2 regions of the Pseudochrobactrum algeriensis genome follow, and region 2 is predicted to be linked to the other one. Evidence: riboswitches for the same ligand, from Rfam matches in the RefSeq annotation. Region 2 holds a riboswitch; the other holds the start of a gene.
The links. A riboswitch is a leader RNA that binds a small molecule or an ion and turns the genes downstream of it on or off. The one in region 2 is predicted to bind thiamine pyrophosphate.

Region 1 (3,689 bases), on a different replicon from region 2:
ATTAAAAAACACATGCGCCAGCAAAATACCGGTCAGCCCGTAAATATCCGGTATCAGCGGCAGACCTAAAGCCGTACTGCCCTGCGCGATAAAGCCATTGCGCCCGTAAATACTGGTAATGCCGAAGACGGCGACCAAGGACGGCAAAGTCAAAGGCACAGCGAAAAAGCGCAGCAGTAATTTGCGGCCGCGAAATGCCGTATTGGCATGGAGTGCACGGGCTACCGGCAGTGCAAACAGCACTGAAAGCAGAACTGACAACAGCGCCTGCAGCAGCGTAAAACGCGTAATATTCCACAAATAACTGTCAAAAGCTGCAAGTGCATCGCTATCGGATTGCAGCCCCTGAATACCAAGTGACAGCAAAGCGCCGCCGGTCAGAACCAGCAGCAGCATCAGCGCGATAAAGCCTGAGACAGTTTTAAAACGGAAGGCCTGCATAATTCTCCGTAAATGCCCCGCCGCACGTTGCGGCGGAAGCAGTCATGTTGAGCTCAGAAACAGTTGTGCCTTAGCGGCTCATAGCTTTCAGCCACTCATCAACCCATGCTTTGCGGTTTTGTGCAACGGTTTCAGAAGCAATCAGCAAGCTCTTATCCGGTTTTGGCAGAGCATCAAAAGCCGCATCGAGCGGCGCAGAAGTGTCATAGGCAGGATACATCCAGTTGGTCTGCGGGATAACATCCTGAAAACCGGCTGTGGTCATGAATTTCAGAAACTCTGCAGCGCGCGGGTTTTTAGCACCGTTTATCGTCTGGCCGGCCAGTTCAATCTGGAGATAATTACCTTCCTCAAAAGTCACTGCTTTATAGCGCTCGGTTTTATCCGAGATCATGTGATAGGCGGCAGAAGTCGTATAGGACAGCACCATCGGTGCCTCACCTTTGGTGAACAGACCATAGCCCTCAGACCAGCCCGGTGTAACTGTCAGCACACGTTTGCTAAGCTTTTGCCACTGTTCCGCAGCCTTATCGCCATAGAGATCCTTCACCCAGAGCATCATGCCCAGACCCGGTGTGGATGTGCGCGGATCCATCAGAATGATCTTTTGCGAAGCATCACCGTCAATCAGTTCGGCCATGGATTTCGGCGGATTTTTCATCTTCTCGCTGTCATAGATCACAGCGAAATAACTGTAATCATAAGGCAGGAAAACATCGTCCTGAAAATTGTCAGGCACATTGCTTTTCACATCACTCAATCCGTGCGGGGCGAACAGGCCGGAGGCTTTGGCATCATTGATAAGATTGGTATCAAGCCCCAGAACAATATCGGCCTTGGTGGATTTGCCTTCCAGTTTCAGGCGGTTGAGCAAAGCCACACCATCGGCAACAGCGACAAAATTGACAGTGCAGCCGCAGGATTTTTCAAAATTCTCTTTAACCTTCGGACCCGGACCCCAGTCAGATGTAAAACTGTCATAGGTATAGATGGTCAGATCCTGAGCCTGTACTGCACTTGCACCGAGGCTTAAAACGGACAGAAGACCGGTTGTGAGAAGTAGATTTCTGATAAGCATGAGATAACAGCCGCGCGGGCTCTCCTCTGGTTATGAATTGATCCAAGGATTGAGCGCCGGAAGCCGGACAGCATCTAATCCCTCCGCCGGTACAAACCGGATCAGGTTCAGCGGGTTAGCCGGAGACCGGCCTCTCAGCCTCCGAAACCGAAGGCACCCCGTTAGAGCGAGCGGACAATAGGATAAAACAGCGTCACGGAGCAAGAGGATTGTTAGAGCATGTCGGGCTCAAATGGTTTCATTTAAGCTGCTGCGACCATGCGACAATTAAAAAATCCGGAGCGAACGCAGTGGGTATGATTAAACGCGACACGCTCCAGACTTCCGGTCTGTGAAACAGCGTGATATGCAGCACCATGTCAAAATTTCTCATTCTTCTCGGCGGTGATCTGACCGTCACTTCGCGGCTGAAAAAGCAAATTTCCGGTGCACGCGTCTTGGCGGCAGACAGCGGTATGCGCCATGCGGCCGGCCTTGGCGTGGTGCCGGAATTATGGCTCGGCGACTTTGATTCCACTGATACAGCACTGGCCGCACAATATGGACACATTGAGCGGCAGGTCTTTCCCGTTGCAAAGAATATGACCGATGGCGAGCTGGCATTGCATGAAGCCTATGAGCGCGGTGCAACAGAAGTGATTTTAGCCGGTGCTTTCGGCGGTGAACGCACCGACCACACATTTCTGCATCTCAGCATGGCAGTAGCGCAGGCACATACAGGACGTAAAATATTTCTCTCCAGCGGTCACGAGGAAGCAACACCGCTGATCTACGGAAAAACCGGTTTTGACCTGCCGGAAGAAACATTATTCAGTATTCTGGGCTTTGAGACATTAACCAGATTATCAATTTCCGGCGCCGAATGGCCGCTGGATAATGTGACTGTACCGTTTGGCTCTTCTTTAACGCTTTCAAATAGGGTAAAAGAAAACTTAACAGTGACGTTAGGTGGAGGCGCGGCAATTTTAGTCGCATCGCCTGCCATTGATTCAATCTGATGTGACTGAACGTAAAAACCTGTAAATTGTTTTGATAGTTGCCGTCTTCTTTTTGCTATAAAATGCAGGAGATTATGGCAAGTGAGTAGCCTCAACGGGAGTAACTTTAGATGAAATCACGTCTTTCTATGATCGCAGTAACAGCAGTGCTCGCGTTTTCGACTGTTGCCTGTACAACAGGCGAACAGCGCACCGCCGGTTACGGTGTGGGCGGCGCAGCACTCGGCGCGCTTGCCGGTGGCGCAATTGGCGGTAACGGCCGTGGCGCCCTGACCGGTGCTGCAATCGGTGCGGTTGCCGGTACGCTGCTCGGTGCAGCACAGACCCGTAACGGCGTTCAGTATTGCCGCTACCGCGACAATTACGGCCGCGTTTACGAAGCGCCTTGTAACTAATAGTTACAAAATTGAATTTAAAAACAGGCCGGTTTCCGGCCTGTTTTTTTATGCCCTCGTATCAAGCTCAGGAAATTTGCCGCGAGGGTTCCTGTTTGCAGCAATATGCAGTAATGAGCAGTAACAATCTTCGGCCTCTCTTTTTAAAGCGTAATTATCCATGGCTCCTCCTCTTCTCCGACTTGACCAGATCAGCCTGACTTTTGGCGGCACACCGCTGCTGGAGGATGCAGGCCTGTCGATCAGCGAAGGAGAGCGGATTGCGTTGGTCGGGCGTAACGGCTCCGGCAAATCCACACTGTTGAAAATTGCAGCCGGTATGGTTGAACCGACCGGCGGCGAAGTTTTCCGCCACCCTTCCGCAACCATTCGTTATCTGGCACAGGCACCGGATATGGATGGTTTTGCCAATGTGCGTGATTATGTGGAAGCAGGTCTCGGCCCGACTGATGATCCGTATCGCGTGGCCTATCTTCTGGAAAATCTGGGGCTGACCGGTGATGAAACACCGGAGCAGCTTTCCGGCGGTGAAGCACGTCGTGCAGCGCTGGCACGGGTCATTGCCCCGCAGCCGGATGTGTTGCTGCTGGATGAACCGACCAACCATCTCGATCTCGCAACGATTGAATGGCTGGAACAGGAACTGCGCCAGATCCGCTCGGCGATTGTGCTGATTTCCCATGACCGTCGTTTTCTGGAAAATGTCAGCCGCGCCACGATCTGGCTGGATCGCGGTGTGACGCGTCGTATTGAACAGGGCTTCGCGCATTTTGAAGA
Region 2 (3,689 bases):
CGCAAAGTGAGGGCTTCCTGATTTTTCAGGAAGCCCTCGCCATCAGCTATTTTAAAGTGTCAGAGCGACCTTTGTGAGCCAAATATGGCTCACGGCGCTCTGATTTGATCAATCGAATGAAACACAGGGCCGTGGCCTACTGATCGGCCATTTCCGTCTTTCATGCCGACTTCAAGTTGATGTGCAGCACCAATCGCCCGTAACAGATAGGCTTTGGCCTCGCGCACTGCATCCGGCAATATATTGCCTTTTGCCAGTTCCGCCGCCAAAGCGCTGGAGAGCGTGCAGCCGGTGCCGTGGGTATCCGGCGTTTCAATTCGCGCGGCCTCAAACCATTCTGTATGCGTGTTGCTCAGCAAAAGATCGGGGCAGAATTCGCCTGCCATATGCCCGCCCTTCATCAGCACAGCTTTGCAACCTTTAGCCAGCAAAGCACGGCCTTGTCGCTCCATCTCCTCGCGGTTTTCCGCGACCGGTTGTCCGAGCAATGCTGCCGCTTCCGGCAGGTTCGGTGTCAACAAAGTTGCCAGCGGCAGCAATTTCTGCGTCAGGCTTTCCACCGCCTGCGGGTCGAGCAATGCTGCACCACCTTTGGCAATCATAACCGGATCAAGCACAATCTGCAAATCCGGTTGTTTGACAAGCTGCTCCTGCAAAACTTGCGCCACGCGGTCAGAAATTTGCGCATTGACGATCATGCCGATCTTAACCGCATCGACCCGCACATCACTGAAAATCATGCTTAGCTGCTGGGCAACAAAATCTGCCGGTACGGGAAAAACACCGGAAACGCCTTGTGTATTTTGTGCGGTCAACGCAGTCAGCGCCGCCATGCCGTAAGTGCCGCGCGCAGCAAAGGTTTTCAGATCAGCCTGAATACCGGCACCACCGGACGGATCAGAGCCGGCAAGAGAAAGAACATTCTTCATCGCTTAGCCCTTTGAAGCGCGGAAATGAGCAATCGCCGCATTGAAGGCACGCGCTTCCTGTTCAGGACTCTCCTGACCGCAAATTGCAGACACCACAGCCAGACCATCAACACCGGTCGCCAGCACATCCTCCACATGCGGCAGCTTAATGCCGCCGATTGCCACAGCTGGCAGGCCGTTGTGCGAGTAAACCCGTTTCAACCCGTCAAAACCGATGGAAGGTGCGCAGTTCTTTTTGGTAGCGGTCGGGAAAACTGGGCCGATGCCGAGATAATCGACCACAGCACTATCCGCTTTAGTGGCCATTTCCGCGGTCTGCACCGACAGACCGAGGATCATATCCGCCCCGATTTTTGTCCGCACCTGTTCCGGTGAGCCATCATGCTGGCCGATATGCAAACCATCAGCATTGATAGCAATGGCAACCTCAATATTGTCATTGATAATCAGCTTGGCATTAGTGCCTTCAAGCGCCGCTTTCAATGCTTTGGCAGTTTCAAGCATCTCCTGCTGGTTAGCATCTTTGTCACGCAACTGCACCATTGTGGCACCGCCACGCACCGCTGCGATTGCGGTTTCCACCATACCCAAACTACCGCAAAGCTCGCGGTCGAGAACGAGATAGAGCGACAGATCAAACTGTTTCATAAAATTGTACCTTTGCCTGAGACTGGAATTGTGCGGGAGAGAGCGCATAAAGCGCATCAATAAAATCTATCTGGAAGCTGGCAGGACCTTTTGCCTGCAAGGCCGCCTGCTCTCCGGCCACGGCATACATAGCCAGAGCTGCGGCAGAGGCTTCGAGAGCAGAGACTTTATGTGCGGCGACAAAAGCACCGGTCAGACATGTCAATGCACAGCCCAAAGCTGTGACTTGCGGCATCAGTGGCGAGCCGCCGTCAACGCGCAAAGTTATCTGACCATCGGTGACAAGGTCATAAGCGCCGGTGACTGCGACCGTACATTGATGCTCCCGCGCCAGTTTTTGAGCCGCGTGGTGCGCGCTACCGGCATCATCACCACTGTCTGCACCCTGTCCGCGCGCGGAAAAGCCCGCAAGCGTCAGAATTTCCGATGCATTGCCGCGAATAATTGTTGGTTTCAGTGCCAGCAATTTTTGCGCAGCGTCACGGCGAAATGTTGAGGCAAAATGCGCAACGGGATCAAAAACCCACGGAATATTATGCGCATTGGCAGATGTAACCGCAGCGATCATGCCCTGCACCCAGAGCGGCGATAGTGTGCCGATATTGATTGTGACCGCGCCGCAGAGCTTGGCAAACTCCCCCGCTTCTTCTTGCGCATGCAGCATAGCCGGAGATGCACCGGCAGCCAAAACCACATTGGCAGCCGTATTCATCGCCACAAAATTTGTGATGCATTGTATGAGGGGTTTGCGCTGTCGCATGGTTTCCAGCATCACGCCGAAATCCGGTAGATCTTTCATATCAGCCCTCCGCAACGGTGAGGGTCTGACGCGGGGTGCCGTTATCGTCGCTGTTGCGAAAAGCCGCCCTTTGATCTGACTCCCTCCGCCGGCATTATCCGGTTCAGGTTCAAAGGGTACTTCTCAGCCGGTATGATCCGGGCGCCCCTGTCTCTCATCATCATTATGGCAGAGCGAAATGCAGCTGTCCACCACTTGGGCGTGTTCAGCTGATTAATATGGCACGGAAATCATTGACATTTGTACCGGTCGGTCCCGTTACAAACAGATCACCACTGGCATTAAATGCACTCCAGCTGTCATGGCCTGCGAGAAACTGTTTCGCATCAAGACCAAGCTCCGTCATGTGCTGAATTGTGTTGCCGTCAGCAAAAGCACCGGCATTATTCTCCGAACCATCAATACCGTCCGTATCCGCAGCTAAAGCGTGAATATTAGCATTAACTGCAATATTCAGCGCCAGCGCCAGCATAAATTCGCTGTTACGCCCGCCTTTGCCTGTTTTTGAACCGGAACCGAGCGTTACCGTTGTCTCACCGCCGGAAAGTAACAGAAGCGGCTGGCCGGATGTGCGGTTGCGTGCCTGATATTGCGCCAATGCCCCATGCATCAGCGCAATATCTTTCGCCTCCCCTTCAATGGAATCCGAGAGAATGAGCGTTTCAACGCCCTGCTCCTCAGCCAGTTTTGCAGCCGCCTTCAGGGATTGCGCTGCGCTGGCAATAATATGGTGACTGTGCCGCGCAAACACCGCATCATCAGGCAGCGGCGCATCGGCTGCTTTACTTCGTAAATGCGCCATCACCTTTTCCGGCAACTGCATTTTGTAATGTTCAATATATTTCAGCGCATCATGGCGGGTTGCACGGTCGGCAATTGTCGGCCCTGAAGCGATCAGTGCCGGATCATCACCCGGAATGTCCGAGACAATCAGGCTGACCATACGGGCAGATCCTGCGAGGGCAGCCAATCTGCCGCCTTTAATCGTGGAGACATGTTTGCGGATGGCATTCATGACACTAATTGGCGCACCACTGGCGAGCAGCACCGCATTGACTGCCTGCTCGTCGGCCAGTGTCAGCCCCTCCGGTGGCGCAGGCAACAGAGCCGAGCCGCCACCGCAGATCAATGCCACCACCAGATCGTCTTCATGCAAGTCTTTCAACGCAGCTTTCAACTGTTTTGCTGCTTCCAGTCCGACTGCATCCGGCACCGGATGCGCGGCTTCCAGCACTTTGATAAAACGGCATTCCGCGCCATAGCCATAGCGTGTGACAACCACACCTTGCGGCGCAGGATTGCCCGCCTCAACC

Region 1: it holds a riboswitch for thiamine pyrophosphate, as region 2 does, so the genes downstream of both, thiB (thiamine ABC transporter substrate binding subunit) here and thiM (hydroxyethylthiazole kinase) in region 2, are expected to answer to the same signal.

What each region holds. Positions count from the first base shown of each region.
Region 1 is NZ_CP075361.1:2,876,301-2,879,989, forward strand. It holds gene thiP (thiamine/thiamine pyrophosphate ABC transporter permease) at 1-441, opposite strand, end outside; gene thiB (thiamine ABC transporter substrate binding subunit) at 512-1,519, opposite strand; TPP riboswitch at 1,581-1,690, opposite strand; gene KHQ09_RS15370 (thiamine diphosphokinase) at 1,876-2,517, shown strand; gene KHQ09_RS15375 (glycine zipper domain-containing protein) at 2,628-2,912, shown strand; gene KHQ09_RS15380 (ABC-F family ATP-binding cassette domain-containing protein) at 3,073-3,689, shown strand, end outside.
Region 2 is NZ_CP075360.1:190,980-194,668, reverse strand. It holds gene KHQ09_RS01130 (DUF6691 family protein) at 1-21, shown strand, start outside; gene thiD (bifunctional hydroxymethylpyrimidine kinase/phosphomethylpyrimidine kinase) at 90-929, opposite strand; gene thiE (thiamine phosphate synthase) at 933-1,577, opposite strand; gene thiM (hydroxyethylthiazole kinase) at 1,564-2,376, opposite strand; TPP riboswitch at 2,440-2,535, opposite strand; gene KHQ09_RS18430 (glycerate kinase type-2 family protein) at 2,582-3,689, opposite strand, start outside.